DNA from 3 places in the Methylobacterium sp. Leaf466 genome. Region 3 is predicted to be linked to each of the others. Evidence: predicted binding sites of a transcription regulator. Region 3 holds the regulator's gene; each other region holds the start of a gene.
The links. The regulator PhoB, encoded in region 3, activates phosphate uptake and scavenging genes when phosphate is short. The targets are predictions, from matches to a motif close to TGTCATNNANCTGTCAT.
Positions count from the first base shown of each region.

Region 1 (9,621 bases), on a different contig from region 3:
GAGGGCCTGACCAAGCTCGACCTCCTGGTCGTGGCCGATCCGCACCCCACCACCTTCGCGGCCCTGAACGCCCGCAAGGAGAACACATACCTGCTGCCGATCTGCACCTCCCTGGAGATGGACGGCAGCCGCACCGCCTCGAACCGCTCGATCCAGTGGGGCGAGCAGATCGTGAAGCCCGCCTTCGAGTCGAAGAGCGACTACGAGGTGATCTACCTCCTGTCGAAGAAGCTCGGTTTCGCCGACAGGATGTTCAAGAACATCAAGGTCGAGAACGACGCTCCGGTCGCCGAGGACATCCTGCGCGAGATCAACCGCGGCGGATGGTCGACGGGCTATTGCGGCCAGAGCCCCGAGCGGCTGAAGGCGCACATGCGCAACCAGCACAAGTTCGATCTCGTCACCCTGCGTGCGCCCAAGGACGACCCGGAGGTCGGCGGCGACTACTACGGCCTGCCCTGGCCGTGCTGGGGCAAGCCCGAGCTCAAGCACCCGGGCACGCACATCCTCTACAACACCAACCTCCACATCAAGGAAGGCGGCGGCACGTTCCGCGCACGCTTCGGCGTGGAGCGCAACGGCCAGACCCTGCTGGCCGAGGATTCGTTCGCGAAGGGCTCCGACCTGACGGACGGCTACCCCGAGTTCACCATGGCCGTGTTCAAGAAGCTCGGCTGGGACAAGGACCTGACGGCGGCGGAGATGGCGAGCATCACCAAGACGGGTGGTGCCAACATCGATGCCGTGAGCTGGGCCACCGATCTCTCGGGCGGCATCCAGCGGGTCTGCCTCGACCACGGCGTGACGCCCTACGGAAACGGCAAGGCACGGGCGAACGCCTGGAACCTGCCCGACCCGGTGCCCGTCCACCGCGAGCCAATCTACACGCCGCGTCCCGACCTCGTGGCGAAGTACCCGACCCGTCCCGACGAGCGCCAGCTGCGCATGCCCAACATCGGCTTCTCGGTGCAGAAGGCGGCGGTGGACAAGAACATCGCCAAGGACTTCCCGATCATCCTCACCTCCGGGCGCCTCGTGGAATACGAGGGCGGCGGCGAGGAAACCCGGTCGAACCCGTGGCTGGCCGAACTGCAGCAGGACATGTTCGTCGAGGTGAACACCACCGATGCCGCCGATCGCGGGATCAAGGACGGTCAGTTCGTCTGGGTCACGGGGCCCGAAAACGGTGTCAAGTCGAAGATGAAGGCCCTGGTGACCGACCGCGTCGGCAAGGGCGTGGCCTTCATGCCGTTCCACTTCTCCGGGTGGTACCAGGGCGAGGACATGCGCCGGTTCTACCCCACCGGGACCGATCCGGTCGTGCTCGGCGAGAGCTCGAACAACGGCACGACCTATGGCTACGATCCTGTGACGGGCATGCAGGAAACGAAGTGTACCCTGTGTCAGATCCGGGCCGCGTGAGGAGAGACCACTATGGCTCGCATGAAATTCCTGTGTGATGCGGACCGCTGCATCGAGTGCAACGCCTGCGTCACGGCCTGCAAGAACGAGCACGAGGTGCCCTGGGGCATCAACCGTCGCCGCGTCGTCACCCTGAACGACGGCAAGCCGGGCGAACGCTCGGTCTCGATGGCGTGCATGCATTGCACCGACGCACCCTGCGCCGCCGTCTGCCCGGTGAACTGCTTCTACACCACGGCCGATGCCGTGGTGTTGCACTCCAAGGACCTGTGCATCGGCTGCGGGTATTGCTTCTACGCCTGCCCGTTCGGCGCGCCGCAGTATCCGCGGGTCGGCAACTTCGGTTCGCGCGGCAAGATGGACAAGTGCACCTATTGCGCCGGCGGCCCGGAAGCGGATTTCTCGACGATCGAATACGAGAAGTACGGCTCCAACCGGCTTGCCGAAGGCAAGCTGCCGCTCTGCGCCGAGATGTGCTCGACCAAGGCCCTGCTTGCCGGCGATGGCGAGATGATCGCCCAGATCTACAAGGAGCGGGTGATCAAGCGCGGCTACGGCTCGGGTGCCTGGGGCTGGAAGACCGCCTACCGCGAGACCGTGGCGATCTGATCGCGAAACGAGCCCGAGCGGGCCAACTGTCGAGAGGGGAACGCCGATGCGGCGGGGATTGACGCTTTTCAGGACGATCGTCGTGGCTGCAGCCCTCGCCGCGTCCGCGCCGGCGATGGCGCAGCAGACGAAGGACGGCCTCAACCCGACCGGGCAGAACCCGACGGCGGATTCGGTCAACGAGGAGTTCCTGTTCAAGCAGGACCCCAAGATCGTCGGCCGCGTCACGATCCCAGACGGCAAGGCCGCGAGCCTGATCCAGCCCCAGGGTCGAGACTACCGTGCGTTCCGCGAGAGCTGGCTGCCCTGGATCGGCGGGCTCGCCGTGCTCGGGGCCATCGCCCTTCTCGCCGGCTTCTACCTCTGGCGAGGCCGGATCAAGCTCGAGCGGGGCCCCGATTCCGGCAAGAAGATCCTGCGCTTCGGCACCTTCGAGCGGGTGACGCACTGGATGACGTCGAGCTGCTTCATCATCCTGTCCCTGTCGGGCCTGAACTACATCTTCGGCAAGCGTTTGCTCGCCCCGGTGATCGGGCCGGACGCCTTCGCGGTGGTGTCGCAATACGCGAAATACGCGCACATCTATCTCGCCTGGCCTTTCATGCTAGGCATCGCGCTGATGTTCGTGGTCTGGCTGAAGGACAACATCCCCAACCGGATCGACTGGCACTGGATCAAGGCCGGCGGCGGCCTCATCGGTAACGACCATCCCCACGCCGAACGGTTCAATGCCGGCCAGAAGATGGTGTTCTGGATGGTGGTGGGCTTCGGCACGGCGATGAGCGTGACCGGCCTGATGATGATCTTCCCCTTCGCGCTCACGGACATCACCGGCATGCAGGTGATGCAGGTGGTCCACTCGCTGATCGGCGTCGTCTTCATCGCCGGCATCCTGGCCCACATCTACATCGGCAGCGTCGGCATGGAGGGCGCCTACGATGCGATGGGCAGCGGCAAGGTCGATCTCGGCTGGGCCCGGTCGCACCACGACCTCTGGGTCGAGAAGGAAATTGGCAAGGTCGACCACGGTACGCGCCGGCCGGTGCGTCCGGTCCCCGCCGAATAGACGGCGTGCCGGGGCGTTCCGCCCCGGCCGCGAGCAGGCTATGCGAGCCCGGCCCCGGCCCGGTTCGGTGAGAGAGGGTGACATGAAAGCGTTTGCCGTGGCCGTGATCGCCGCGATCGGTTTGGGCCTGGCGGCCGCCTACGTCATGGATAGCAACCGGGTGCTCGCCTACCAGGCGTACTCCACCTCCGGTGCGCGCGTCTCGCATCCCGGTACGAACCTCGTCGGTCCCCAGTGGTCCGGCGACACCCCATTGCCGTCGGGTCACAAGCCCCACGGCGCCTGATCCGAGCAGCGCCGGGCGCGTCCGTCACGATGCCGCGGCCATCGCCTCGAACACGAGGGCGTGGCGTCCGGCCAGGGCATCGATGTCGGTGGTGTAGCCGCCGCCGATGACGGCGACGAGCGGGATACGGCGCCGCCGAACCTCTTGAACGACATAACCGTCGCGGCGGGCCAGTCCCTCATCGCTGAGCGAGAGACGACCGAGGCGGTCGTCCCGGTGCGGATCGACGCCTGCGTTGTAGAACACGAGGTCGGGGGCGAGCCGGTCGAGGAGGTCCGGCAAGCAGCCCGCCAGGACCGACAGGTAGCCGGCATCGTCGATGCCGTCCGGGAGTCCGATATCGCGGTCGCCGGGAATCTTGCGGGTCGGGTAGTTCTTCTCCCCGTGCACGGAGAGGGTGAACAGGTCCGGCGAGCGGCCGAGGCAGTCGGCCGTGCCGTCGCCCTGGTGCACGTCGAGGTCCACGACCAACGCCCGCGCGATCGATCCGTCCGCCTGGAGGGCGCGGGCCGCCACCGCCACGTCGTTGAACACGCAGAAGCCTGCCCCGCTTTCGCGGCGGGCGTGATGGCTGCCGCCGGCGGCGCTGCCGGCGAGCCCGCCCGCAAGCGCGAGCCGCGCGGCGGCGAGCGTTCCCCCCGCCGACGCGCAGGCACGGGCGACGACGCCGGCATCCACCGGCAATCCGATCTCCCGTTCGACGGCCGGAGGCAGGCGAAGGCCGAGGGCGGCCTCGACATAGGCTCGCTCGTGGGCCAGCGCGAGGAGGTCGGGGCCGGCCGGTTCCGGGCGGACGAATCCGTTCGGGACGAGGCCCTTCGCGGTCAGCACCTCGGCGAGGCGTCCGTACTTGCGCATCGGAAAACGGTGACCGGGCGGCAGGACCGTCTCGTAGGCGGGATGGAACACGATGGGAGGCGGCATCAGGCCGCCGGGTCCGTCAGGTCCGCGACGATGCGCGCGGCCAACGCCGATCCGCTGTCGAAGGCAGCCTCGATGCGCGGCCCGAGGCACCAGTCGCCGCAAGCGCCGAGGCGCAGCGCGGGGTCGTAGAGGCAGTCCTGGCCGATCGCGGTCTCCACGAGGGCGTAGCGCCAGCGATGGGCGCTCGCAAAGGTGGGCGTGAGCGGCCTGCCGAGGCGCTCGGCCAGCGCGTCGAGCAGCCGCCCGGTGACGGACTCTCGGGTCTCCTCCAGGTGCCGGCGCGACCACTCGGGACCGGCATGGACCAGGAGGCGCGTACCCGCCGCCCGCCCGGGGCGCGACTCCTCGCGGACGATGGCGGCGATGGCACCCTCGGCAAAACGGCGATCGGCCTCGGGAAACGGTGCCGGGCCGTCGAGGGCGACCATCAGGGACCAGCACGGCGCGTAGGCCGCCGACTCCGGCCCGGTGAGGGTGAGACCGCTGGCGTCGATGAGGCGCGTCGTCTGGACGGATGGAAATCCGATCGCCACGGCCGAGAAGGTTTCCGCGACGGCGCCTTCGGCGACCGACACGCGCCAGCCCGCGGGTTCGCGAACCAACGACGTCACCGTGACTCCGGTGCGGACGTCGAGACCGACAAGGAGGTCGCGCACCGGCGCCGTCATGGTGTGGGTCCCGACGTAGCGGTCGTGCCCGCCCCAGGGGGCGACGACACCGCGCGCCAGCCAGTCCGCCACCTGCGCCCGGAAAGCCGGACCGCGGGCGCGCAGGAACTGGGCGCCGTGATCGAACGAGAGGTCGCTGTCCGCCACCCGCCGGGTCGCCATCCGTCCCCCGACCCCTCGGCCCTTGTCGAGGACGACGACGGTGAAGCCGGCCCGGGTCAGGGCCCGCGCCGCAGCCGCGCCGGAGATCCCGGCCCCCAGGACCGCCACGCGCATTCCCATCCCCGCCTCCGACCGCCGCCGCGGCCTTTGTCATACGGTTGAAACAGGCCGGCTGTTAGGCCCCCTCGCCAGTGGTACGGCGCCTCACCGGCGATCCCTGCCGGATGAGGAGACGGCGATGACGGGCAGTGTCGAGGCCGGCGAGGTCGAGATCGGCATGGTCGTCGCCCTGTCGCTGTGTGCGCTGCTCACCCTCGTCAACCTCGTCAGCCTGGCGATGGCGGCCCGGCGCCTCGGCCGATCCGACGGGCGTTCGACCTTCCCGGTCGGAGCGCCGGTTTCCCTGGTGCGGCCCGTCTGCGGGATCGAGGCCTTCAGCGAGGAGATGCTGACGCGCGGGTTCAAGCTCGACTATCCCGATTACGAGCTGATCTTCTGCGTCGCCGATGCCGACGATCCGATCGTGCCGCTGCTGCATCGCCTGATGGCGGCCCATCCGCGGGTACCGTCCCGGCTCATCGTCGGCGACGAGCGGGTGAGCGACAACCCCAAGCTCAACAACTGCGTGCGCGGCTGGGAGGCGGCCCGGCACGAGTGGGTGGTGCTGGCCGATTCCAACGTGCTGATGCCGCCGGACTACCTGCAGCGGCTCCAGGCCTCCTGGCGGGAGGACACCGGCCTCGTCTGCTCGACCCCGGTGGGGGCGCGGCCGCACGGATTCTGCGCCGAGCTCGAATGCGCCTTCCTCAACACCCTGCAGGCGCGCTGGCAATATGCCGGCGAGAGCGTCGGCCTCGGCTTCGCCCAGGGCAAGAGCATGCTGTGGAACAAGCCGTTCCTGGAGGCCAACGGCGGCATCCGGGCACTGGCGGCCGAGATCGCCGAGGACGCCGCGGCGACCAAGCTCGTGCGCGCGGCCGGAAAGCGGGTCCACCTCGTCGCCTCGCCGTTCGAGCAGCCCCTCGGGCGGCGGTCCTTTGGGGAGATCTGGTCGCGCCAGCAGCGCTGGGCGCGGCTGCGGCGTGTCACCTTCCCGCTGTTCTTCGCCCCGGAGATCGGCACCGGGCCGCTGCTGCCGTTCACCCTCGCCGTCGCCATCGTGCCGACGCCCGAGGTGGCCGGTGCGGTCCTCGGCATGGCGGCGGCCTGGTATGCCGGCGAGTACGCCCTCGCCGCCCGTGCGGGCTGGTATCGCCGGCCGCGGACGATCCTCGCCTTCCTCGTGCGCGATGCGGTATTCCCGGCGATCTGGGCCAGCGCCTGGATGCAGAGCGCCATCGTCTGGCGCGGCAACACCATGGACATCCGCGCCAAGGAGCCGGGCCGCCTGCGCGCGGGCGAAAGCGCCGCCTGACGCCCCATTGATCCGGCAGCGATCTTGCGAGACCTTCAGGCAGACCGGATCCGGTCGATTGAGGGTGACGGAATGGCAAGCGCGGGACCCGGCCTCGACAAGAGCCTCAACGCCTTTCACCTTTGGGGCATCGCCGTCGGCCTCGTCATCTCCGGCGAGTATTTCGGCTGGAGCTACGGCTGGGCCAGTGCCGGCACCCTCGGCTTCCTCGTCACCACCACCGTCATCGCGGCGATGTACGTTGCGTTCATCTTCAGCTTCACCGAACTCACCACCGCGATCCCGCAGGCGGGCGGCCCGTTCGCCTACAGCTACCGCGCCTTCGGCCCCACCGGCGGCTGCATCGCAGGCTTTGCGACGCTGATCGAGTTCGTATTCGCGCCGCCCGCCATCGCGCTGGCCATCGGCGCCTATCTGAACGTTCAGTTTCCCGGTCTCGACCCGAAGCACGCGGCGCTCGGCGCCTACCTCCTGTTCATGACCCTCAACATCGTCGGCGTTCAGATCGCGGCGACCTTCGAACTGTTCGTGACCATCCTGGCGGTGGGCGAACTCCTCGTGTTCATGGGCGTCGTCGCCCCCGCCTTCACCTGGTCGAACTTCGCGGTGGACGGTTGGGCCGGCAGCAGCACGTTCGGATGGCCGGCCATCGGCGGCATGCTGGCGGCGATCCCCTTCGCCATCTGGTTCTTCCTCGCCATCGAAGGCGTCGCCATGGCCGCCGAGGAGGCCAAGGACCCCAAGCGCACCATCCCCATCGCCTACATCACCGGGGTGCTGACCCTGACCGTGCTCGCCTTCGGGGTGATGATCTTCGCCGGCGGGGCGGGCGACTGGAAGGCCCTGAGCAACCTCAACGACCCGCTTCCCCAGGCGATGAAGGGCGTGGTGGGCGAATCGAGCGGCTGGCTGCACATGCTGGTCTGGCTCGGCCTGTTCGGCCTCGTGGCTTCCTTCCACGGCATCATCATGGGCTACTCGCGCCAGATCTTCGCGCTCGCGCGCGCCGGGTACCTGCCGCGGGTGCTGGCCACCGTGCATCCGCGCTTCCAGACGCCCCATATCGCCACCCTGGTCGGGGGCGCCATCGGCATCGCGGCGATCTACAGCGACAACCTCGTCGTCATCGCCGGCCAGTCGCTCACCGCCAGCATCGTCACCATGGCGGTGTTCGGGGCGCTCGTGATGTACGGGATGAGCATGGCGAGCCTGTTCAAGCTGCGCCGCTCCGAGCCGACCCTCGCCCGTCCCTATCGCGCGCCGTTCTATCCGGCCGCACCCGCCTTCGCGCTCGCCATGGCGGGCGTCTGCTTCGTCGCCCTCGTCGTGTTCAATCCGGTGATCTTCGCGATCTTCGCCGCGACCATGGCGGTGGCGGTGATCGCCTCCCGCGTCCTGGGAAGGAGCACGGTGTCCGCGCCGGCATTCGACCCGGCGATCTGACCGGGCCGGATGCGACATCGACGCATCCGCTAGTGGCATTCGACGTCGCGACGAAGTCGCCCACCCTGGCCATCCGACGGCAAACCCCCTAAATGCGGGCGAACGGGCCGCGGTCCGGCAAAAGCTCGGGACCGACCTCGTCCGCCCCTCGGGGAGATGGCGTGGCGCCCCGGCGGAGGCGGACGCCGACGATATGAACTTTGCGGGACAGCAGAAAGCGCTTGCCGACGCTAAGACGGTGGAAACGCCGGTCGTCGCGGACCCTGCCGCCCCGGCCAACCCGCGCAGCCATTTCGGAGGCCGCTATGCGTGGCTCGGAACCGCCGCCAGCATCGGGATCTTCGCAGCCTCGATCTTCGTCGTCTGGAAACTCGCCCAGACCGTCACCTGGGCGGAACTCCATGCCGCCTTCACGGCCGCGACGCCGGGGCAACTCGGCCTCGCCTTCCTGTTCGTGGCGATCAGCTACCTGTTTTTGACCTGCTACGACGCGTTGGCACTGCGCCAGCTCCAGCTGAAGGTGCCCTACCGCACCACCGCGCTCGCCTCCTTCACGAGCTACGCCGTCAGCTTCACCCTCGGTTTCCCCCTCCTGACCGCGGGGACGATCCGCTACTGGATCTACTCAGAGCGCGGTCTCAGCCCGGCCAAGATCGCGGCCCTCACGGTGATCGCCGGCTTCACCTTCTGGCTCGGGATGGGCGTGGTGCTCGGCCTCAGCCTGATCGTCGAGGCCGGGCAGCTGGCGGCCCTCACGCTGACCAGCATCCGGATCAACCAGGCGGTCGGGCTGGCCGCCCTCGTCGCCGTGGTGAGCTATCTCGCCTGGGTCTCGTTCAAGCGGCGCAGCGTCAAGGTGAAGGGCTGGCGCCTCGAGCTTCCGGGGGCGTCGGTGTCGCTCAGCCAGATGATCGTCGGCATCGGCGACGTCTGCGCGGCGGCGGCCACCCTGTACGTCCTGCTGCCGGCGGACCTGAACTTCGGCTTCACCACCTTCCTGGCGATCTACGTGCTCGCTGCGATGCTGGGCATCGCTTCCAACGCCCCCGGGGGCCTCGGCGTGTTCGAGGCGACGATTCTCATCGCCCTGTCGAGCCTGCCGCGCGACCAGGTGCTGGGCGCGCTGCTGCTGTTCCGGGTCTGCTACTACCTCGTTCCCTTCGCCATCGCCCTGGCGGCGCTTGGGGCCTACGAGTTCCTGCGCCGCGCCCGGCGCGCGCGGGCCGCCGCCTGACGGGGCCGTCGCCGCGGCCTCGCGCGGGTCCGGCGACCAGGCCCACGGATGTCTCGACGAAGGCCTGCTGAAGGAGGACCGAGCCATGGCCCGTGGCGCCCGCAGATCCGCCTGGACCGGTGCCGGTGTCGCCGTCGCGGTTCTGACCGGCGCCGGTTGGACGAGGGGAAGCCTCGACGCCGGGTACGTCGCCGCTGCGGTGCTCGCCGTCGCAGTGGGCGGCCTCATCGGAGGACTGCGGCGATCCCCCGTGGTCGCGCCGCCCGAGTCCACCGCCGCCGAGCGGCATTCGATCGCCGAGGCCCTGCTTGCGAACATCCCCGATTCGGTCATCCTGGTCGATCGCCGTTCGGTGGTGATCGAGGTCAACCCCGCCGCCCGCGCCCTGCTGCC
Region 1 is NZ_LMRC01000001.1:87,129-96,749, reverse strand. It holds gene ASG59_RS00380 (formate dehydrogenase subunit alpha) at 1-1,422, shown strand, start outside; gene fdh3B (formate dehydrogenase FDH3 subunit beta) at 1,435-2,031, shown strand; gene ASG59_RS00370 (formate dehydrogenase subunit gamma) at 2,078-3,097, shown strand; gene ASG59_RS00365 (hypothetical protein) at 3,180-3,383, shown strand; gene ASG59_RS00360 (histone deacetylase) at 3,408-4,307, opposite strand; gene ASG59_RS00355 (NAD(P)-binding protein) at 4,307-5,251, opposite strand; gene ASG59_RS00350 (ceramide glucosyltransferase) at 5,376-6,551, shown strand; gene eat (ethanolamine permease) at 6,624-7,994, shown strand; gene ASG59_RS00340 (lysylphosphatidylglycerol synthase domain-containing protein) at 8,188-9,228, shown strand; gene ASG59_RS00335 (ATP-binding protein) at 9,314-9,621, shown strand, end outside.
Region 1: a site for PhoB is predicted at 5,286-5,302, ahead of ASG59_RS00350 (ceramide glucosyltransferase). Genes of this name have one in related genera too.

Region 2 (9,621 bases), on a different contig from region 3:
GGGGCCCTCGGGCAGGAAGTCGGACTTGAAGACCACGCGGAAATCGGCCTGCGTCATGGCTGAGCCGTCGGGCTTCTTGAGCATGCCCTTGGCGGCCATGCGGGTGACCATGGTGTCGGTGTCGGTGTTGTAGAGGTTGGCGGCGGCGTCCACCGTCCCCTGGACGAGGGCGAGGACGGCGTTCTCGTGGCTGCCGGCATAGACGGTCTTGCCGAAGAACGCGTCCACCGGGTAGCCGGCCTTGTGCAGGAAGAACCGCGGCGCCTGGTTGCCGGAGGTGGAGTTGGGATCGACCAGGGCGAGGTTCTTGCCCTTCAGGTCGGCGATCGTCTTGTACGGGCTGTCGGCGCGCACGTAGATCACCGAGTAGTAGCCCGAGGCGCCGGTGTCGTGCGTCTGGTTGACGATGGGCTCGACCTTCACGCCGGTCATCACCGCGCGGGCGAAGGAGGCGGGGCCGTAGAAGGCGAGCTGGGCGTTGCCCGCGCGCTGGCTCTCGATCACGGCGGCGTAGTCGTTGGCGATGCGCAGCTTGACCGGCACGCCGAGGCTCTTGGTCAGGTAGCCGGTCAGCGGCGCGTATCGGTCGCTCGTGCCGGAGGCGTTCTCGGCCGGGATCACCGCCAGGGTCAGCTCCGGATAGGCCGCCTTCCAATCCTGCGCGGCGGCGGGCAGGGCGAGGAGGGCGAGCGCGAGGGCGCCGGCGAGGGTGCGACGGTTCAGCATGGGATTCTTCCGAAGGCGTCCGGGACGGATCAGGCGACGAGGGCGGTGGGGTAGGCCTTGAGGACGGGCGCGGGCGCGTCGAGCACCTCGCCGGCCTCGAGCCCGTAGAGCTGGCGGGCGACGTCCTCGGTGAGGTCGGCCGGCGCGCCGTCGAACACGAGGCGGCCGTCGGCGAGGCCGACCAGGCGGTCGCAGTAGCTGCGGGCCAGATCCAGGGAATGCAGGTTGCACAGCACGGTGATGCCGTGGCGGCGGTTGGCCTCGGCCAGCGCGTCCATGACGATCCGGGTGTTGCGCGGATCGAGGGAGGCCACGGGCTCGTCGGCCAGGATGAGATCGGGGGCCTGCATCATCGCCCGCGCGATGGCGACGCGCTGCTGCTGGCCGCCGGAGAGCTGGTCGGCCCGGTGGCCGGCAAAATCGCCCATGCCGAAGTCGTCGAGGGCGGCGAGCGCCAGGGCGCGCTCGCGCTCCGACCAGAGCTTGAGGAGCGAGCGGTGCCTGGGCACCTCCCAGAGGCGCCCCATCAGCACGTTGCTCAGGACGTCGAGGCGGCCGACCAGGTGGAACTGCTGGAAGATCATGGCGCTGCGGGCCCGCCAGCGCCGCAGGTCGCGGCCGCGCAGGGCCGTGACGTCGAGGCCGTCGAACAGGATGCGCCCGCCGGTCGGTTCGACGAGGCGGTTGATCATCCGCAGCAGGGTCGACTTGCCCGCGCCCGAGCGCCCGATGACACCGACGAAGCGGCCGCGCGGGATGGCGAGGGAGACGCGGTCCACCGCACGGCGATCGCCGTAACGACGGATCAGATCTTCGAGAACCAGCATGAGACTGTCCGGCAGGAGCGATGAACCACGGTAAAGCCGCCCCGCACGACAGAGGAATGACAGTTGTCCGGCTAATGATGAGCCGGTACTCTTGTGCTCGCGGTTCGAGGCGATCGGGCAGACCTTGCCGATCGTCGCGTGGTTCGCCTGGCCCGTCCTCGGCGATATCGGGAACCGTCGTCGAGGACCGTCTCGCTCAGCCGCGAGCGGGCGCCGACCTGCGTGTCGCGGCCGGGGCGGTTCGAGGCCCTCGCATGCGCCTCAAGGCGCGAACGGAATACGGCGCAAGAGCCGGAATGGATCGGCGCCGTCCTGGACGACCACGCTCAGGGCGTCGATCACCAGGTCCGGCAGGTCCGCAGCGGCCTCCGTCAGCAGCGGCAGGATCACGGCCCTGTCCTCGGGGCCGAGGCGGCCGGTCAGCGTCATGTGAAACCCAAACGCCTCGAAGACGTGCGGGTAGCCCCAACGCTCCAGCAGCGCCCGCCCCCGCGGGTCGAGGCGCTCGGGGTGGCGCCGGACGCGCTCGGCTGCCGAGAGGGGGGCCCGCAGCGGGTCGAGGGCGGCCACGCATTCGGCGGCCAGCAGGCCGAGGGCCGGCGGCGGCGACTCCGGCACCAGGGCGGCGACATGTCCGAGCGCGGCGACGCGCAGCGAGCCGACAGGCAGAGGCGGTCGATGGGCAGCGAGGGCCTCGGCCGCCGCCAGGAGATCGGCTTCCGTCACGCCCGGGCCGAGGCGCCACGGCGCCTTCATCGTGGCGTGGAAGCCGTAGACGCGCGGCTCCTCGGTCCTGGCGGCAAGGAGGGCCCGGAGCGTGGCCGGCCCCAACGTCGGCACGGCGCCGAGGACCGCGTCGCCGAAGGCGGCGAGAGCCGTCCCCGGTGCGGGGGTGAAGTACAGGGCATATCGGACGGTTCGGTCCAAAGGAGCTCTTCCCCGGCGGTGTAAGAGGCGCCGCTGCGCTCATAATCCGCAGCCCGGACGCTCGTGTGACGATGTGGAGACCGCAGCAAGGAGCGCTCCAGCACAGGCGCGCCGACCTGTCGAGGTTCCCCGCGAGGACGAGACGCGGGTGTCGACGGTGATCCTCGTCACCCTCCAGCATCTTTGCCGGCCTCAATCGCCCTCGTGACGAGGAGCGTTTTCGTGAGCTCCAACACGTTGTATGGAGTGCCACGGCTCGGCACCGATCTCGCTCCCGCGGGGTGCGGCGGTGGTGCCCGCCAGCGGTCGCTCTCGCGTCGATCGGCAAACGCGATGCCGCAAGAATCGCGCTGCATCGGCCACATCCTGACATCCCGGGGCCTCTTGATCACACGTCGCGTCATCTCGGTCATGAGGCGGTCGACAGGTCGATCCTGTCCGGCGACGCCATGGCCATTCGCCCTCGTCGTCCGTCGATGACCGATCCGTCCGCCGCGCCGCTCGGGACCGCCGGGCTCGTGACGCTGCTGACGGACCGGCTCCTGGCCGGGCCGAGCGCGACCGCCGTCCTCGAGGAATGGTGCCACGAGCGCGGACTGTCGGCCGGCGGTTCCCGCCTGTGCGCCGTACCGGTGACGGCGGCGGCGCGGGCGCCCTCCGCCCAGCAGTGCGAGCGCCTCGGCGTCGGCTCGCCGGACCTCGTGCGCTACCGCCGGGTGCGGCTCACCTGCGGCGCCCACGTCCTGTCGGAGGCGCAGAACTGGTACGTGCCCGAACGCCTCACGCCGGGCATGAACCGGGTCCTCGACACCACGGCCACGCCCTTCGGCCGTGCCGTCCATGCCCTGGCGCCGCAGCGTCGCAACCTGTCGCTGGAGCGGCTGTGGACGCAAACGGCGGGGCGGCCCGGTCCCGCCACGGCGCTCTTCGCGATCCATGCCGTGCTCAGCACCGCCGACGGCGTCCCGTTCTGCGAGGTGGTGGAGACCTATCGCGGGGCGATCCTCGCCGATGGGGGATGACGCCGCACGCCCCTGCATCGGGCCGCCGATCGGTGGTAGGATGGCGGGGCAACGGAGACCCGTCCCCCCATGATCGCCAAGCTCGCCGCCTCGACCGCCGTCCTCCTCCTGCTGGCCGCCGCGCCCGCCTCCGCCATGAGCTGCTGCGGCGCGAAGGGCGGCAAGGCGGGGGCCATGTGCGGCCGGGGCGATATGGCCATGAAAGACGGGGGCATGAAGCACGGTGGGATGAAGCACGGCTCGGCCAAGGGCACGAAGGCGGCCTGCTGCTGCGAGGGCATGGGCGGCCGGATGAGCCGGCGCGGCTGAGGCCGCACCCCGCGTTGGGTGCGTCGCGGATGCCACACGTTCCGGTGAGCGTGCCGTGACCGGACCTGTGCGCGATTGACGCGGTCTTCGCCGGCGCGCTAGCCTCGGGTCGACGGTTCCTCGCGAGAGGATCAAAAGGGAACGCGGTGAGGGCGAGGGTCCGCAAGGATCGCCCGATGCCGCGGCTGCCCCCGCAACTGTAAGCGGCGAGTCCTTCATCAACACGTCACTGGGTTCCTCGGGCCTGGGAAGACGATGACGGGACAGCGACCCGCGAGCCAGGAGACCTGCCGTCAGTCGTGGTCACACGCGAAACGCATCGGGCGGGGTGTCCTGGTGGGTGTCGAGGCGGGCGCGTGTCTTTTTCGGAGACCGCCTGAGCCGAGGCTTCGTTCGCGGTGACGTGCCACTGCCGTCGCCCGAGGCCTCGCTGCCCATGTCGTCCCATTCTCTCGCCCGACGACCGTCCGGTCGCCGACGGCCGATGTCCGTCTTCGCCCTCGCTCCGGCTTTCCTCGTGGCGCAGGTCTCCCTCGCGAAGGTCTCCCTCGCGGCGCATGACGCCCCCCGCCCGGGCGAGGACCACGCCGCCGCCACCCTCTCGGAACTGGCGGTGGCCGGCTCCGGGACGGGAACCCGCCTGCTGGCGCCGACCCCCTACACGGCGGCACCCACCGGCCTGAACCTCGCGACACCCAACCGGACCGGCAGCCGCCTCGACCTGTCGCCGCTCCAGACGCCGGCCAGCGTCGAGGTCGTCTCCGGCCAGAAGATCCGCGAGCGCGGCCAGGAGACGGTGCAGGAGGCGGTGACCCAGAACGCGGCCGGCATCACCACCATCGCCGCGCCCGGCAACGGCTTCGGGGCGTACACCTCGCGCGGGTTCGCCGGGGTCAACTCGGTGATGCAGCTCTACGACGGCACCCGCCTCTACGTCGGCACCGGAACCATCACCTTCCCGTTCGACACCTGGAACGTCGACCGGATCGAGGTGCTGCGCGGCCCCGCCTCGGTGCTGTCGGGCGACGGCGCCATCGGCGGCGTCATCAACGTGGTGCCCAAGAAGCCGACCTTCACCACCATCAACGCGGCGCGGGTGGCGCTCGGCTCGGACGGGGTGAAGCGCCTGGCCTTCGACACCGGCGGCGCCCTCGGCGACCGGGTCGCCTACCGCCTCAACGTCAGCGCCAACCAGGCCGACGGGTGGCTGCGCCAGAACGGCGAGTTCAGCAACCTCGCGGTCTCGGGATCGCTGTTCTACCAGGCCACTCCCGACCTCGCCTTCACCCTCTCGCACGACTCCGGCTACCAGGAGCCGCTGCGGTATTTCGGGACGCCCCTCATCAATGGCGGCATCGATCGGCGCACGCGCTTCAACAACTACACCGTCGACGACAGCCGGATCGTCTTCAAGGACGACTGGACGCAGTTCAAGACCGAGTGGTCGCCCAGCGCCGACGTCACCATCCGCAACACCGCCTATCGCCTGTCCTCGCACCGGCGCTGGCGCAACGCCGAGACCTACGCCTTCGTCCCGGCCACCGGCCGCGTCAGGCGCTCGGACTACATCGAGATCTTCCACGACCAGGAGCAGATCGGAAACCGCTTCGACGCCACCGTCCGCGGCGAGCTGTTCGGCTTCGCCAACGACGTCGTGGCGGGCTTCGACGTCAACCGCATCTCCTTCCTCCACACCAACAACGCGCCCTACGGCGGGGTGAGCACCGTCGATCCCTTCGCCGTCGATCCGGGCCGCTTCCTGCGCGTCGACGGCACCACGCCGGGGTACGCCACCAGCACCGACCAGTATTCCCTCTTCGCCGAGAACCGTCTCGTCCTGTCCGACCAGCTCTCGCTGATCGCCGGCGTCCGCTACGACGCGCCGACCGTCCGCCGGAACGACCTGCGCAACCCCGCCGCCGGCTACACCAAGGACTTCAGCGCGGTGAGCTATCGCTTCGGCGCCGTCTACAGCCCGACGCCGGGCAGTTCGCTCTATGCGAGCTACGCCACGGCCGTCGACCCGGTGGGGACGCTCATCACCCTCACCCTGGCCCAGAAGGACTTCCAGCTCTCGAACGGCGAACAGGTCGAGGTCGGCTACAAGCAGGTGTTCTGGGACGGGCGCGGCGAGTTCACCCTGGCCGGCTACCGGATCAAGAAGGACAACCTCCTGACCGCCGACCCGCAGCGCCCCGCCGTGTCGATCCAGGTGGGGAGCCAGTCGTCCCACGGGGTCGAGGCGTTCGCCTCCCTGGGCCTGTGGGAGAACTGGCGCATTGAGGGCAACCTCGCCCTCTTGCAGGCGCAATACGACAGCTTCCAGCAGGCCGTGGGCGGGGTCGCCGTCTCGTTCGCGGGCAACCAGCCGATCAACGTGCCCGAGCGGGTGGCCAACCTGTGGCTGTCCTGGGCCTTCGCGCCGCGCTGGGAGGCGCGGGCCGGCGTGCAGTTCGTGGGCGAGACGGTGGGCGACTTCGCCAACACGGTCCGGCGACCGGCCTACGAGGTCGTGAACGGCAGCGTCGACTACCGGATCGACGACACCTCCCGCCTGAGCCTGCGCGCCTACAACCTCCTCGACGCGGTCTATCCGGTCACCGGCGGGTCGACCTTCTGGCTGCTCGGGCGGCCGCGCTCGGTCGAGGTCGCCTACAGCGTGACGTGGTGAAGGTCGCCAAACGCTGGCTGATCCTCGGGCATCGCTGGCTCGGGATCGGCGCCGGGCTCCTCGTCGCCCTGTGGATCGGCTCGGGCCTCGTGATGCTGCACGTGCCGTTCCCGCGCCTGTCGCAGGCCGAGCGGCTCGCCCGCCTGCCGCCGATCGCCTGGGACCGGGTGGCCATCGCCCCCGACGCCGCCCTCGCGGCGGCCGGCCAGCCCGAACCCGCCGCCCTCGGACTGGAGATGCAGGGCGGGGAGCCCGTCTACCGCGTCACCGGCCGGGACGGTGGCCGCGCCACGGTCTCGGCCCGGACCGGGGAGCGCCGGCCCGCGCTCACGCCGGAGGAGGCCCGGGCCCTCGCCGGTGCCGGCACCGTCGAGCCCGTGGCGCGCGACCAATGGACCGTCACCGCCCGCTACGACCCGCTGCGGCCCTTCCACAAGGTCGCCCTGGCCGATGCGGCCGGCACCGAGGTCTACGTCTCGGCCCCCACCGGGGAGGTCGCCCTCGTCACCACGCGGTTCGAGCGCGGCTGGAACTGGGTCGGCGCCGTGGTGCATTGGGTCTACCCGACGCCGCTGCGGGCCCGGCCCGACCTGTGGCGGGACGTGGTGCTGTGGCTGTCGGGACTCGCGATTCCGCTCCTGGCGAGCGGCCTCGTCCTCGGAATCTGGCGGCTCGGCTGGCCCCGGCGCTATCGCAACGGGGCGCTGACGCCCTACCGCGGGCTGGCGCGCTGGCACCACCTCTCGGGTCTCGCGGGCGGGCTCGCCCTCACCGGCTTCCTCGTCAGCGGCTGGCTCTCGATGAACCCGAACCGCTGGTTCACCGGACCGGCCCCGCCGGCGGCCCTCGTGGCCGCCCAGGCCGGCCCCTGGCACCCGGTCGGCCTCGATCCGGCCGGGCTGCGGCGGGTCGCGGCCCCGGACGCGGTGGCGCTACGCTTCACCACCCTGGGCGGGCGCCCGCTCGTGGTGTCGCTGACGCGGGAGGGCCGCCGCGTGATGGGGGCCGATGGTGGCCCCGGCCCCGACGAGGCGCAGATCGTGGCCGCCGCGATGCGGGCGATGGGCCAGGCCGCGCCGCCGACGGTGGAGCGGCTGACGGCCCACGACGCCCATTGGTCCGGCCTCGGCGAGCGGCCGCTGCCGATGCTGCGCCTGCGCTTTGCCGACCCGGCCGCCACCTGGCTGCACGTCGACCCACGCGACGGCACCATCGCCGAGCGCCTCGACCGCTCCGGCCGCGCCTACCGCTGGCTGTTCGACGGCCTGCACCGCCTCGATTTTTTCGTCCTCGCCGGGCCTGCGCGCGAACTGGCGCAGTGGGCGCTCAATCTTCTGGGGGCGGTGGTGGTCATCAGCGGGCTCGTGGCGGGGTGGCGGCGGGTCGGGCGTAGGCTTTGGGGCTGAACGCGATGGGTTTGACCGTGTGAAGTGCCGCTTTGGGTGGAAATCAGATCTTCCGCGCCGTCCTTCTCAAGCCCCTCTGAGCATGAATACGATCGGAAAGTAAGCACATTGCTGTTCCGGTAATTGCTGTCTCTCTCTGCCCGTGCAACGTTCGCGAAATGCGTTCCGGTAGATGCCAGCGCAGACTGCTCGCGTCGCACAAATCTGAGATTTCGAACCTGCTCTTCGAGTGCCGCGCGAAATCCTATAGCGGGAGGTTCAGACATGGATCACGATACGATGCGCCGGGCGACGGCCGAGTTTTTCGGCACCTTCTGGCTGACCTTTGGCGGTTGTGGTGCCGCCGTTTTCTCCGCCGCGTTCCCGGAACTCGGCATCGGCTTCCTCGGTGTCGCCTTTGCCTTTGGCTTGACCGTGCTCACGATGGCCTACGCGGTCGGTCACATCTCGGGTGGCCACTTCAATCCGGCTGTGACGCTTGGGCTGTGGTCTGCCGGACGTTGTGCGAACCGGCACGTACTGCCCTACATCGTCGCCCAGGTCGTTGGCGCCGTGGTCGGTGCCTTCGTCCTCTATGTCATCGCATCGGGCAAGGCTGGCTGGCTTCCGAACGGGTTCGCCTCGAACGGCTACGGTGATCTCAGCCCTGGCAAGTACGGCGTTGCCGCTTGCCTGATCATCGAGCTTCTGACGACCTTCTTTTTCATCTTCATCATCGTCGGCACGACGTCGAAGGGCGCTGCGACGGGCTTTGCGGGCATCCCCATCGGATTCGCTCTGGTCCTGATCCACCTGATCTCGATCCCCGTGACCAACACCTCGGTCAACCCGGCTCGCAGCACCGGACCTGCCTTGTTTGCGGGCGGCGAGTACGTCGCACAGCTTTGGCTGTTTTGGCTCGCACCAATCGTAGGAGCTATGGCGGCCGGGGCTATGGCACGGTGGCTCTACGAGCCAGCGGACGTCGTTGACACCATCGTCGTCGAAAAGGGCGCTGCAATCTGAAGTCTTGCAGTCCAAGTCACGACGAACGGACCTGCTAAGATCCTAGAACGACGATGTGACCCGGCCTGACATGAATTGGCGGGCCGGGGCAAAGTGGGGGCAAGGCAGGAAGCGACGTGGTCGCAAGCAGTGCCCATGAGGATTCGTAGCGCCCGACGAGCCAAAGTTCGCTGCAGGTCACAAGCGACCACTCACATTCCCAAGCTGCCGGCTTTCAACCCCCAAGCCCACCCCTCAAGACCGCACCTCCCGCTTGGCCACGAAGTTGAACTCCTCGACCAAAATGTCCTTGACGACCTCGGAGCCCAGGCGCTCGTTGACCTTGGCGCGGACCTCGGCGAGGCGCTTGGTGACGTTGTAGCGGGCCAGGCGCCTGAAATCGATCTCGGGGTCGCTGTAGATCTGGCGGAAGGTCTCGTCGACCACGAAGGCGTTGGGCGGCACCGAGAGGGTGTGCATCAGCCGCGCGTCGGCGGTGAAGACCAGCACGGCGACGATGTAGCCGGTGACCTTGCCGTCCGCGAGCATCGGCACGTTGATGGGCGCCAGCTTCTGGTACTGCAGGCCTTCGAGGTAGGGCTCGGTCTTCTTGCCCATGAGGCCGCTGCCCCAGGTCACCGCGCCGTAGCAGGAGGCGACGGTGAGGGCACAGATCCAGAGGCCGGTGACGAGGATGCGCATGGCGGCGGCCGGGCTTTCGGTGGGCGGTCAGCGGCGGCGGCGGGCGG
Region 2 is NZ_LMRC01000010.1:4,433-14,053, reverse strand. It holds gene phnD (phosphonate ABC transporter substrate-binding protein) at 1-726, opposite strand, end outside; gene phnC (phosphonate ABC transporter ATP-binding protein) at 756-1,553, opposite strand; gene ASG59_RS05975 (DUF1045 domain-containing protein) at 1,815-2,480, opposite strand; gene ASG59_RS05970 (hypothetical protein) at 2,957-3,502, shown strand; gene ASG59_RS05965 (hypothetical protein) at 3,572-3,811, shown strand; cobalamin riboswitch at 3,908-4,121, shown strand; gene ASG59_RS05960 (TonB-dependent siderophore receptor) at 4,296-6,482, shown strand; gene ASG59_RS05955 (PepSY domain-containing protein) at 6,479-7,888, shown strand; gene aqpZ (aquaporin Z) at 8,153-8,893, shown strand; gene ASG59_RS05945 (hypothetical protein) at 9,128-9,574, opposite strand; gene ASG59_RS05940 (hypothetical protein) at 9,602-9,621, opposite strand, start outside.
Region 2: a site for PhoB is predicted at 1,599-1,615, ahead of phnC (phosphonate ABC transporter ATP-binding protein). Genes of this name have one in related genera too.

Region 3 (9,621 bases):
TGCCGGCGAAGAGGCGCTGGGCGGCCTCGAATCGAACCTGGCCAAGGCCGAGGCGGATTACGTGAAGGCGGCCACGGCCTTGAGCGAGGGGCGGCGGCGGGCGGCCAAGCAGCTCGACGCGGCGGTGAAGACCGAACTGCCGCCGCTCAAGCTGGAGCGGGCCCGCTTCATCACCGAGATCGCGACCGATCCCGAATCGCGCGACGCCGGCGGGTTCGACCGGGTCGAGTTCTGGGCCCAGACAAACCCGGGGACGCGGCCCGGGCCAATGATGAAGGTGGCCTCGGGCGGCGAACTTTCGCGTTTCATGCTCGCGCTCAAGGTCGTGCTCGCCGACAAAGGCTCGGCCCCGACCCTGATCTTCGACGAGATCGACACCGGCGTCGGCGGCGCCGTGGCCGATGCCATCGGCGGGCGGCTGTCGCGTCTGGCGGCCCGCGTCCAGGTCGTGGCGGTCACCCATGCGCCGCAGGTGGCGGCGCGGGCGGGCACCCATTTCCTCATCGCCAAGGATGCGGTGAAGGGCAGCGACCGGGTCGCCACCCGCGTCGCCTCCCTGGCCGCACCGGCGCGGCGCGAGGAGATCGCCCGGATGCTGGCGGGTGCCACCGTCACCGACGAGGCCCGCGCCGCCGCCGCCAGCCTGATCGAGGCGGCCGACGCCTGACGCCCGCGCCACTTGAATAGTCCTTCGCCCGCGCGTCGAAAAATTAACGTTTCGTTAACTATGTTCGCGCATAGGCTAGGTCTCCCAGACCGTTCGAGCGATTCGTTCGGAACGGCGGGGTGGATCGAAAGATATGGCCAGCACGACAACCCAGGGACACGACACGAACCAGCCCGAGCTCACGGTGCAGGTCGAATCGCCGCCCACCATGACCGGTCATACCCGCGCCCACCTCGGCGTCGCGCTGCGTACGATCTACGCGGATCTGTGCGAGGCCCAGCCGATCACCGACACGCAGGTCGACCTCCTGCTGCGGCTGCGCCACAAGGAGCGCGACCGCCGCCGCGCGGCCTGATCGTTTTCTTTCCTACCAGCGCCGGGCGCCGGGCTGTCGCCGGTACTCCGCGGCCCGCAGCTGCGTGAGCACCTGGTCGAGCCGCGCCAGGAGGCTCTTCTCGTCGTCCCCGGCCTGCACCACGTCCGCCGTGTCGCTGCCGTAGCGCTGGCGCTGCTGCGCCAGGACGAGATCGCGTTCGACCCTCTCGCGCTCCGCATGAAGGGCCAGGAACGCCGCGTCCTCCGGTGAGCCGTCCGCGGGTACCCCATTCGATCGGTCCACCACGGCCTTCTCCCTCCCTGTCGGACCGGCACGCCGGTCCGCGGCCGCGCGACGCACCGACCCGACGACCAACGCACGAAGCCCGCCAACCGTGCCATCGCACGCCGCCGTCCACCGATGGCGGCCCTGGTCGGAGCCGATTGCCCACCCTTGTCATCCCACCGTCATGGGAACGTCATAGGGCCGGCATTGTCGAGGCGGTACCGGTCCGCCAGCCGCGATGGAGAGCGGCCTCGGTCCTGGCCCTACGCCGCCGAACCGCGCTGCGCCCCGCTTCGGGCGCCGCCGCACGGTTCGGGGATCGTGCCGCATCCGGCATCGGCCGCCGAACGAAGACGGAGAGATCCATGAAACCCGTTACCTATGCGCTCGCCCTCGGGCTCACCGCCGCGCAGCTCGCGACCCCTGCCCTGGCAGCCGACATCACCGGTGCCGGCGCCACCTTCCCTTTCCCGGTCTATTCCAAGTGGGCGGAAGCCTACCGTAAGGACACCGGCACGGGCCTGAACTACCAGTCGATCGGCTCGGGCGGCGGCATCAAGCAGATCCAGGCCAAGACCGTCGATTTCGGCGCCACCGATGCGCCCTTGAAGGGTGAAGTCCTGGCCAAGGACGGCCTCGTGCAGTTCCCCACCGTGATGGGCGGCGTCGTCACCGTCGTGAACATCGCCGGCGTCGAGCCGGGCAAGCTCAAGCTGACCGGCGAGCTCATCGCCGACATCTACGCCAACAAGATCACCAAGTGGAGCGACGCCAAGATCGCCAAGATCAACGAGGGCCTGAAGCTCCCCGACTCGCCGATCACCCCCGTCTACCGCTCGGACGCCTCGGGCACGACCAACATCTTCACGACCTACCTCTCCTCCGCATCCGAGACCTGGAAGAAGGAGTTCGGTACGGCCACGACCATCTCCTGGCCGGCCGGACAGGGCGGCAAGGGCAACGAAGGCGTCACCGCCACCGTCAAGCAGGTCGCCAACTCGATCGGCTACGTGGAATCGGCCTACGCCAAGCAGAACAAGCTCAGCTACGCTCTGATCCAGAACAAGGCCGGCAAGTTCCCCGTGCCGGACGACAAGTCGTTCCAGGCGGCCGCCGCCAGCGCCGACTGGAAGTCGGCGCCCGGCTTCGGCATCGCGCTGACAAACCAGGGCGGCGACGATTCCTGGCCGATCACCGCGGCGACCTTCGTCCTCGTCTACAAGGACCCGGTCGACCCGGCCAAGACCGCCGAAGTGCTCAAGTTCTTCGACTGGGCCTACAAGAACGGCGACAAGCTCGCCGCCGACCTCGACTACGTCCCGCTGCCCGACAACGTGGTCTCCCTCGTCAAGACCGAGTGGAAGGAGATCAAGGGCAAGGACGGCAAGCCGGTCTTCTAAGGCTGCCGCCGACCCAGGGGCCGCCGCCGTGGCGGCCCCATTCTCATCCGCAAGACGAGCCGCCCCTCGCCTCGCACCCTGCCGCACGGTACGAGACCGCGTTGAAGAGAAGACACTCGGATGGCCGCCTTGACTGAACAGATCGCCATGGCCCGCAGCAGCGGGGATGCCCCGGCCCGCAAGACGCCCGGTGGCCTCGGCGACACGATCTTCCGGGTCGCGTCCTACGCCTCCGCCCTGCTCGTGCTCCTCTTCCTCGCCGGCATCCTGGCCTCGATCGCCTACGGCGGCTGGCCGGCCTTCCGCGAGTTCGGCCCCGGCTTCATCACGTCGAGCGCCTGGAACATCGGCCAGGAGCAGTACGGCGCCTTCGTCGCCATCATCGGCACGGTCGCATCGGCCTTTCTCGCCCTGATCATCGGCGTGCCGCTCTCGCTGGGCATCGCGATCTACCTCACCCAGCTCTGCCCCGGCTGGGCGCGCAAGCCCGTCTCGATGACCATCGAGCTCCTGGCCTCGGTGCCGAGCATCATCTACGGCATGTGGGGGCTCTTCATCTTCGCCCCGCTGTTCGCCCAGTTCGTGCAGATTCCGGTGTCGAACGTGGTCGAGGGCATGCCGATCGTCGGCACCCTGTTCTACGCCCGCGTCCCCTCCGGCGTCGGCATCCTCACCGCGGGCATCATCCTGGCCATCATGATCGTGCCGTTCGTGGCCTCGATCACCCGCGACATGCTCGACCAGATCCCCACGGTCCTGCGCGAGAGCGCCTACGGCATCGGCTGCACCACCTGGGAGGTGGTCCGGCACGTGCTGGTGCCGCAGGCCTCGGTCTCGATCATCGGCGCGATCATGCTCGGCCTCGGCCGCGCGCTCGGCGAGACCATGGCGGTGACCTTCGTCATCGGCAACGCCAACCGGCTGTCGGCCTCGATCTTCGATCCGGGCTCGACCATCGCCTCGCGCATCGCCAACGAGTTCAACGAGGCCGACGGCATGCAGCTGAACGCCCTGATGGCGCTGGGCTGCATCCTCTTCGTCGTCACTTTCATCGTCCTGATCATCGCCCGCCTGCTCGTCAGGCGCGTGAAGGTCGCCTGAGAGCAGGGAAACCGCACCCATGGCCTCTGCCACTCACCCCACCGTGCCCCCGCAACGGGCGGCCGCACCGACCACCGGCAGCCGTGTCCGGTCCGGCCGGCGGATCGCCGACAAGGTCCTCATCGTGGCGAGCACCATCGCCACGGGGATCGGGATCGTCGTGCTCGGCTCGATCCTGCTCATGCTCATCGTCGAGGGGGTGAAGGGCTTCTCGCCGCTGCTGTTCACCGAGCCGACCCCCGGACCGGGCTCCGAGGGCGGCGGCATCGCCAACGCCATCCTCGGCAGCCTCGTGCTGACCCTGATCGGCATCGTCATCGCCACGCCGATTGGCGTGCTCGCGGGAACCTACCTGGCGGAGTACGGCCGCAACTCGAAGCTCGCGGACATCATCCGCTTCCTGAACGACATCCTGCTCTCGGCGCCCTCGATCCTGATCGGCCTCTTCGTCTACACGCTGATGGTCAAGCCGATGGGCAGCTACTCGGGCTGGGCCGGCGGCGTGGCGCTCGCCATCATCGCCACCCCGGTCATCGTGCGCACCACCGAGGACATGCTGCGCCTCGTCCCCTCCACCCTGCGCGAGGCGGGCGCGGCGCTGGGCGCTCCGCCCTCCATCGTGATCAAGGCGATCACCTGGCGCGCGGCGAGCGCGGGCATCGTCACCGGCATCATCCTGGCCCTGGCCCGGATCGCGGGCGAGACGGCACCGCTGCTGTTCACGGCGCTGAACAACAACAGCTGGTTTTCGGCCAACCTGATGGGCGGCATCCCCAACCTTCCGGTGATGATCTACCAGTTCGCGCTGTCTCCCTATCCGAACTGGCAGCAGCTGGCCTGGGCCGGGGCGCTCCTCATCACCGTCACGATCCTCGCCCTGTCGATCGTGGCCCGCTTCGTCATCAAGAGCGATCGCGCGCGCTGACAGCGCGTCGATCCGGTCCCTTCCTCTTCCGTCTCGACAAGGACGAACCCACGATGAGCGCCGAGCCCGCGATCCAAGCCGCCCAACTGACCGGGCGCCACAAGGCGGACGAGAACGCCCCGATCCGCATCGCCGTGAAGGATCTCAACTTCTATTACGGCAACTTCCACGGCCTGAAGTCGGTCAACCTCAACTTCCACGACCGGCAGGTGACGGCGCTGATCGGCCCGTCGGGCTGCGGCAAGTCGACGTTGCTGCGCACCTTCAACCGGATCTACAGCCTCTATCCCGAGCAGCGGGCCGAGGGCGAGATCATGCTCGACGGTCGCAACATCCTCGACCCGAAGATCGACCTCAACGAGCTGCGCTCGAAGATCGGCATGGTGTTCCAGAAACCGACGCCGTTCCCGATGTCGATCTACGACAACGTCGCCTTCGGCCTTCGCCTGTACGAGCGCCTGTCCAAGGCCGATCTCGACATCCGCGTCGAGGAATCCCTGCGCAAGGCGGCCCTGTGGGACGAGGCCAAGGACAAGCTCAAGCAGTCCGGCATGGGCCTCTCCGGCGGCCAGCAGCAGCGCCTGTGCATCGCCCGCACCGTCGCCCAGCGCCCGGAGGTGATCCTGTTCGACGAGCCGACCTCGGCGCTGGACCCGATCTCGACGGGACGCATCGAGGAGCTGATCGAGCAGCTGCGCTCCGAGTTCACGATCGTCATCGTGACGCACAACATGCAGCAGGCCGCCCGCATCTCGCAGTTCACGGCGTTCATGTACCTCGGCGAACTCGTGGAATTCGGGCCCACCACCCGGATCTTCATGAACCCCGAGAAACGCCAGACCCAGGACTACATCACCGGCCGCTTCGGCTGAGGCCGTTCGACCGCCGGACGGTCCCCATCAGCCATCGCATCGGACCCGACCTCGTCCGCTGCGAAATACTCTCCCGACCGATCCCGTTCGCCGTTCCCCGCCGGGGCGCCGACCCGAGGAGTGCGATCATGCCCGACCATATCGTCAGTTCCTACGACACCGACCTCGAGGACCTGCGCCGCGCGATCTCCGAGATGGGCGGCATCGCCGAGAAGATGATGAACGAGGCGGGCCACGCCCTCGTGCGGCGCGACGCCACCCTGGCCCAGACGGTCATCGCCGCCGACCAGCGCCTCGACGTACTGCAGCGCGAGATCGAGGAGCGGGCGATTTTGCTCATCGCGCGGCGCCAGCCGATGGCCATCGACCTGCGCGAAACCATCTCGGCGATCCGCGTGTCGAGCGATCTCGAGCGGATCGGCGATCTGGCCAAGAACGTCGCCAAGCGCGTCATCGCCATCGCCGGCGAGATCCAGTCGCAGAAGGTGGTCGTGGGCATGCAGCACATGGGCGACCTCGTCCAAGAGCAGCTCAAGGACGTGCTGGACGCCTATTCCAGCCGCGACATCAAGGCGGCGCACGACGTCTGGGAGCGGGACGGCGCCATCGACGCCCTCTACAATTCGCTGTTCCGCGAGCTCTTGACCTACATGATGGAAGACCCGCGCAACATCTCGTTCTGCACGCACCTGTTGTTCTGCGCCAAGAACATCGAGCGGATCGGCGACCACACTACCAACATCGCCGAGACGATCCATTACCTCGTCACCGGTGAGAACCTTCCCACCGATCGCCCGAAGAACGACGCGTCGAACTACGCCATGGTGGAGCCGCCGACCGGCGCCTGAAGCCCCCGGCAGGGACATCCCAGACAAAGCCCATGAGTACGCGTATCCTGATCGTCGAGGACGAGGAGGCCCTTACCCTCCTCCTCCGCTACAACCTCGAGGCGGAGGGGTTCACCGTCGACGCGGCCGCCCGCGGCGACGAGGCGGACCTGCGCCTGCAGGAACAGCTTCCCGACCTGGTGCTGCTCGACTGGATGCTGCCCGGCCTGTCGGGGATCGAGCTCTGCCGCCGCATCCGTGCGCGCCGCGAGAGCGAGACCCTGCCCGTCATCATGCTCACGGCCCGCGGCGAGGAGGGCGACCGGATCCGCGGTCTCGGCACGGGGGCGGACGATTATATCGTCAAGCCGTTCTCGGTGCCCGAACTGCTGGCGCGGGTGCGGGCGCTGCTGCGGCGCGCCAAGCCGGCGCATGTGGCGAGCCTGCTCATCGCCGGCGACATCGAGCTCGACCGGGTCAGCCACCGCATCCGCCGTCAGGGCCGCGAGATCCACCTCGGGCCCACCGAGTTCAAGCTGCTCGAATTCCTGATGCAGAGCTCCGGCCGGGTGTTCTCGCGCGAACAGCTCCTGGACGGCGTCTGGGGTCACGACGTCTACATCGACGAGCGCACCGTCGACGTCCACGTCGGCCGCCTGCGCAAGGCCATCAACCGCACGACCCAGTCCGATCCCATCCGCACCGTTCGCGGCTCAGGCTATTCGTTCGACGAGACCTTCGCCGTCGACGCGTGAGGCCGCCACGCGCGGTATCGCCGTCCCGACCGCGACATCCGCCGCCCGGCCGCGAGCCGGCCGTGAGGGATCAGCGGAATCCGCCGGCCCGGCGGTCGCGTTTGCGCTCGGTCGCCGGCTGATAGGCGATCTCGGCGTGATGGGTGCAATAGGGCAGGCCGGTGATCGCCCGGTCGCCGCAATAGTAGAAGTCCGTCGAGGTCGGGTCCCCCATCGGCCAGCGGCACATCGCTTCCCGCAGGTCCATGATCGTCACCCGCCGCGAGACCGCCAGGGTGACGGGATCGGCGGGCAGCGCGACGTCGAGTGTGGCGGCAGCGACGACCGCCTCGACGACGATCGGTTCCACCGGCGGCGGGAGCGTCGCCTCCTCGACGATGATCTCGACCTCCGCCTCGCGGGTCCCCTTCTTGCGCCCCGCGATCGCGGTGTCGGCGCTCTTCACGCGTCCCGAAAGCCCCAGGCGGTGGACCTTCCCGATCACGGCGTTGCGGGTCACGCCGGTCAGTTGCGTCGCGATCTGGCTCGCGCTCAGACCCTCTTCCCAGAGGCGGCGCAACAGCGCGACGCGTTCATCCGTCCAGCCCGGGACTGTGTCCATCATCGCCCCCTCAGACATTCGATCATCGCCCCGTCACGACGCAACACCCGCACCCGCCATCTTCGTAACGACCCAGTCGAAAAGGCCATTTCACGATGTCGTCATGACACGGTGTATTGAAAAGAACCGCACGCCTTCCACGGGAACGCTGGTTTCGCCGACGGCAAACCCATCACGACGCGCGCTCTGGTCGTCGTCGAACCGTCGTGTATTGACCGTCGCGCCGGATGCATCGTCAATCAGCGCGACCGTACAGGAGGCGTCGAGCCGTATGCAAGGGAGACCATGCACGCCCTGCGGCTTTCCACTGCCAATGGGTTCCCGCCACTGCCGATGGGCCCCTGCCACTGCCAATGAGGTTCCTGCCACTGCCGATGGGCTCCTGCCATCGCCGAGGGGTCTCCACGGCACGTCGCGGTCCGACCACTCCGAGCCCGCATTGTCGCCTAAGCCGGCGTGACTATGTCTGGGCGGTGCGACCGGACGGGTTTTGGTCGGCTCGCGTTTGAACAGGGAGACACCATGCGGTCGTCACGGCGGTTGGGAGGAATGGCGGCGGGCCTCGTCGTGGCTGCGGGGGCTGCGCAGGCGGCGGAGCCGATCCGCCTCGCCGGGCACCGCGCGGTGTACGAACTGTCCCTGGCCGAGAGCAGCGCCAGCCGTTCGGTGGAGAGTGCGCGCGGTCGCATCGTCCTCGATTTCGGCGGCGACGCCTGCAAGGGCTACACGATGCAGACCCGCCAGGTGACGCAGCTCCAGAGCGGGGAGAGCGGGAGCCGGACGTCCGACCTGCGCAACACGACGTTCGAGAGCGGGGATGGTCGCAACTTCCGCTTCAAGACCGCCACCCTCCTCAACGAGGCGCCGTCCCAGGCGGTGGATGGGACCGCCGAGAGCGGGGCCGAGACCATCAAGGTCAAGCTCAAGGAGCCCAAGCGCGACCAGTTCCAGGCCAGCGGCCCGGTGCTGTTTCCGAGCATCCACATGCGCCGGCTGATCGAGGCCGGGAGGGCGGGGGAGAGCACCCTGTCGGTGAAGGTGTTCGACGGCTCCGACGACGGCCGCAAGGTCTACGACACCCTGGCGGTGATCGGACGCAAGGTCGAGGGTGCGCCCAAGGGCGAGCGCGACAAGGGCGAGCGCGACAAGCCCCTGCGCGAGGGCGAGATGACCACGATGCCGCGCTGGCCTGTCACCTTGAGCTACTACACGCAGGGCGACGGCGAACGCACCCCGATCTACGTGCTCACCTTCGACCTCTACGACAACGGCGTCAGCGGCGCCTTGAAGCTCGACTACGGCAGCTTCGCCATCCTCGGCGATCTGACCCGCCTCGACCTCACCCCGCCGACAAAGGCCGGCGCGGCGGAGACGGCGAAGGAGTGCGCGCCCTGATCGACGCTCCCCCGGGCGAGCCCCTCGTCGCTGGTCCTATCGGCCGCCGCGGGGTGCCTTGGGGTCGCGTACCGTCCCGCTGAAACCGAGCCCGCGCTGGATGCTGGCCTCGCCGAACCGCAGCCGCAGGCTGTCGAGGGCGGATTCGCGTTTGGCGATGCGACCGAGGTCGCCGTCGAGGAGATCGGCCCGGTCGGCGGTCGTCCCCTCGGAGAGGTCGCCGGCGCCGATGCCGATCAGCCGGTAGGGCGTGCCGTCGCAGGCCTCGCGCAGGAGGGCTTCCGCCACCGGGTAGAGCCTGGCGGCGAGCTGCGTCGGCGCCAGGCCGCGGGCGCGGGTGCGAAGGCGAAATCCCGAATCCTTGAGCTTCAGGGTGACGGTGGCCGCCGCGAGGTCGGCGCGCTTGAGACGTTCGGACACCTTTTCGCATTGCCGCCACAGGATCGGCCGCAGGGCCTCGAAGGTGCCGAGGTCGTC
Region 3 is NZ_LMRC01000036.1:82,368-91,988, forward strand. It holds gene recN (DNA repair protein RecN) at 1-667, shown strand, start outside; gene ASG59_RS19160 (hypothetical protein) at 801-1,022, shown strand; gene ASG59_RS19165 (hypothetical protein) at 1,035-1,286, opposite strand; gene pstS (phosphate ABC transporter substrate-binding protein PstS) at 1,634-2,668, shown strand; gene pstC (phosphate ABC transporter permease subunit PstC) at 2,789-3,769, shown strand; gene pstA (phosphate ABC transporter permease PstA) at 3,789-4,694, shown strand; gene pstB (phosphate ABC transporter ATP-binding protein PstB) at 4,748-5,566, shown strand; gene phoU (phosphate signaling complex protein PhoU) at 5,695-6,414, shown strand; gene phoB (phosphate regulon transcriptional regulator PhoB) at 6,447-7,148, shown strand; gene ASG59_RS19200 (GcrA family cell cycle regulator) at 7,219-7,752, opposite strand; gene ASG59_RS19205 (cell envelope integrity EipB family protein) at 8,299-9,144, shown strand; gene ASG59_RS19210 (DNA polymerase IV) at 9,181-9,621, opposite strand, start outside.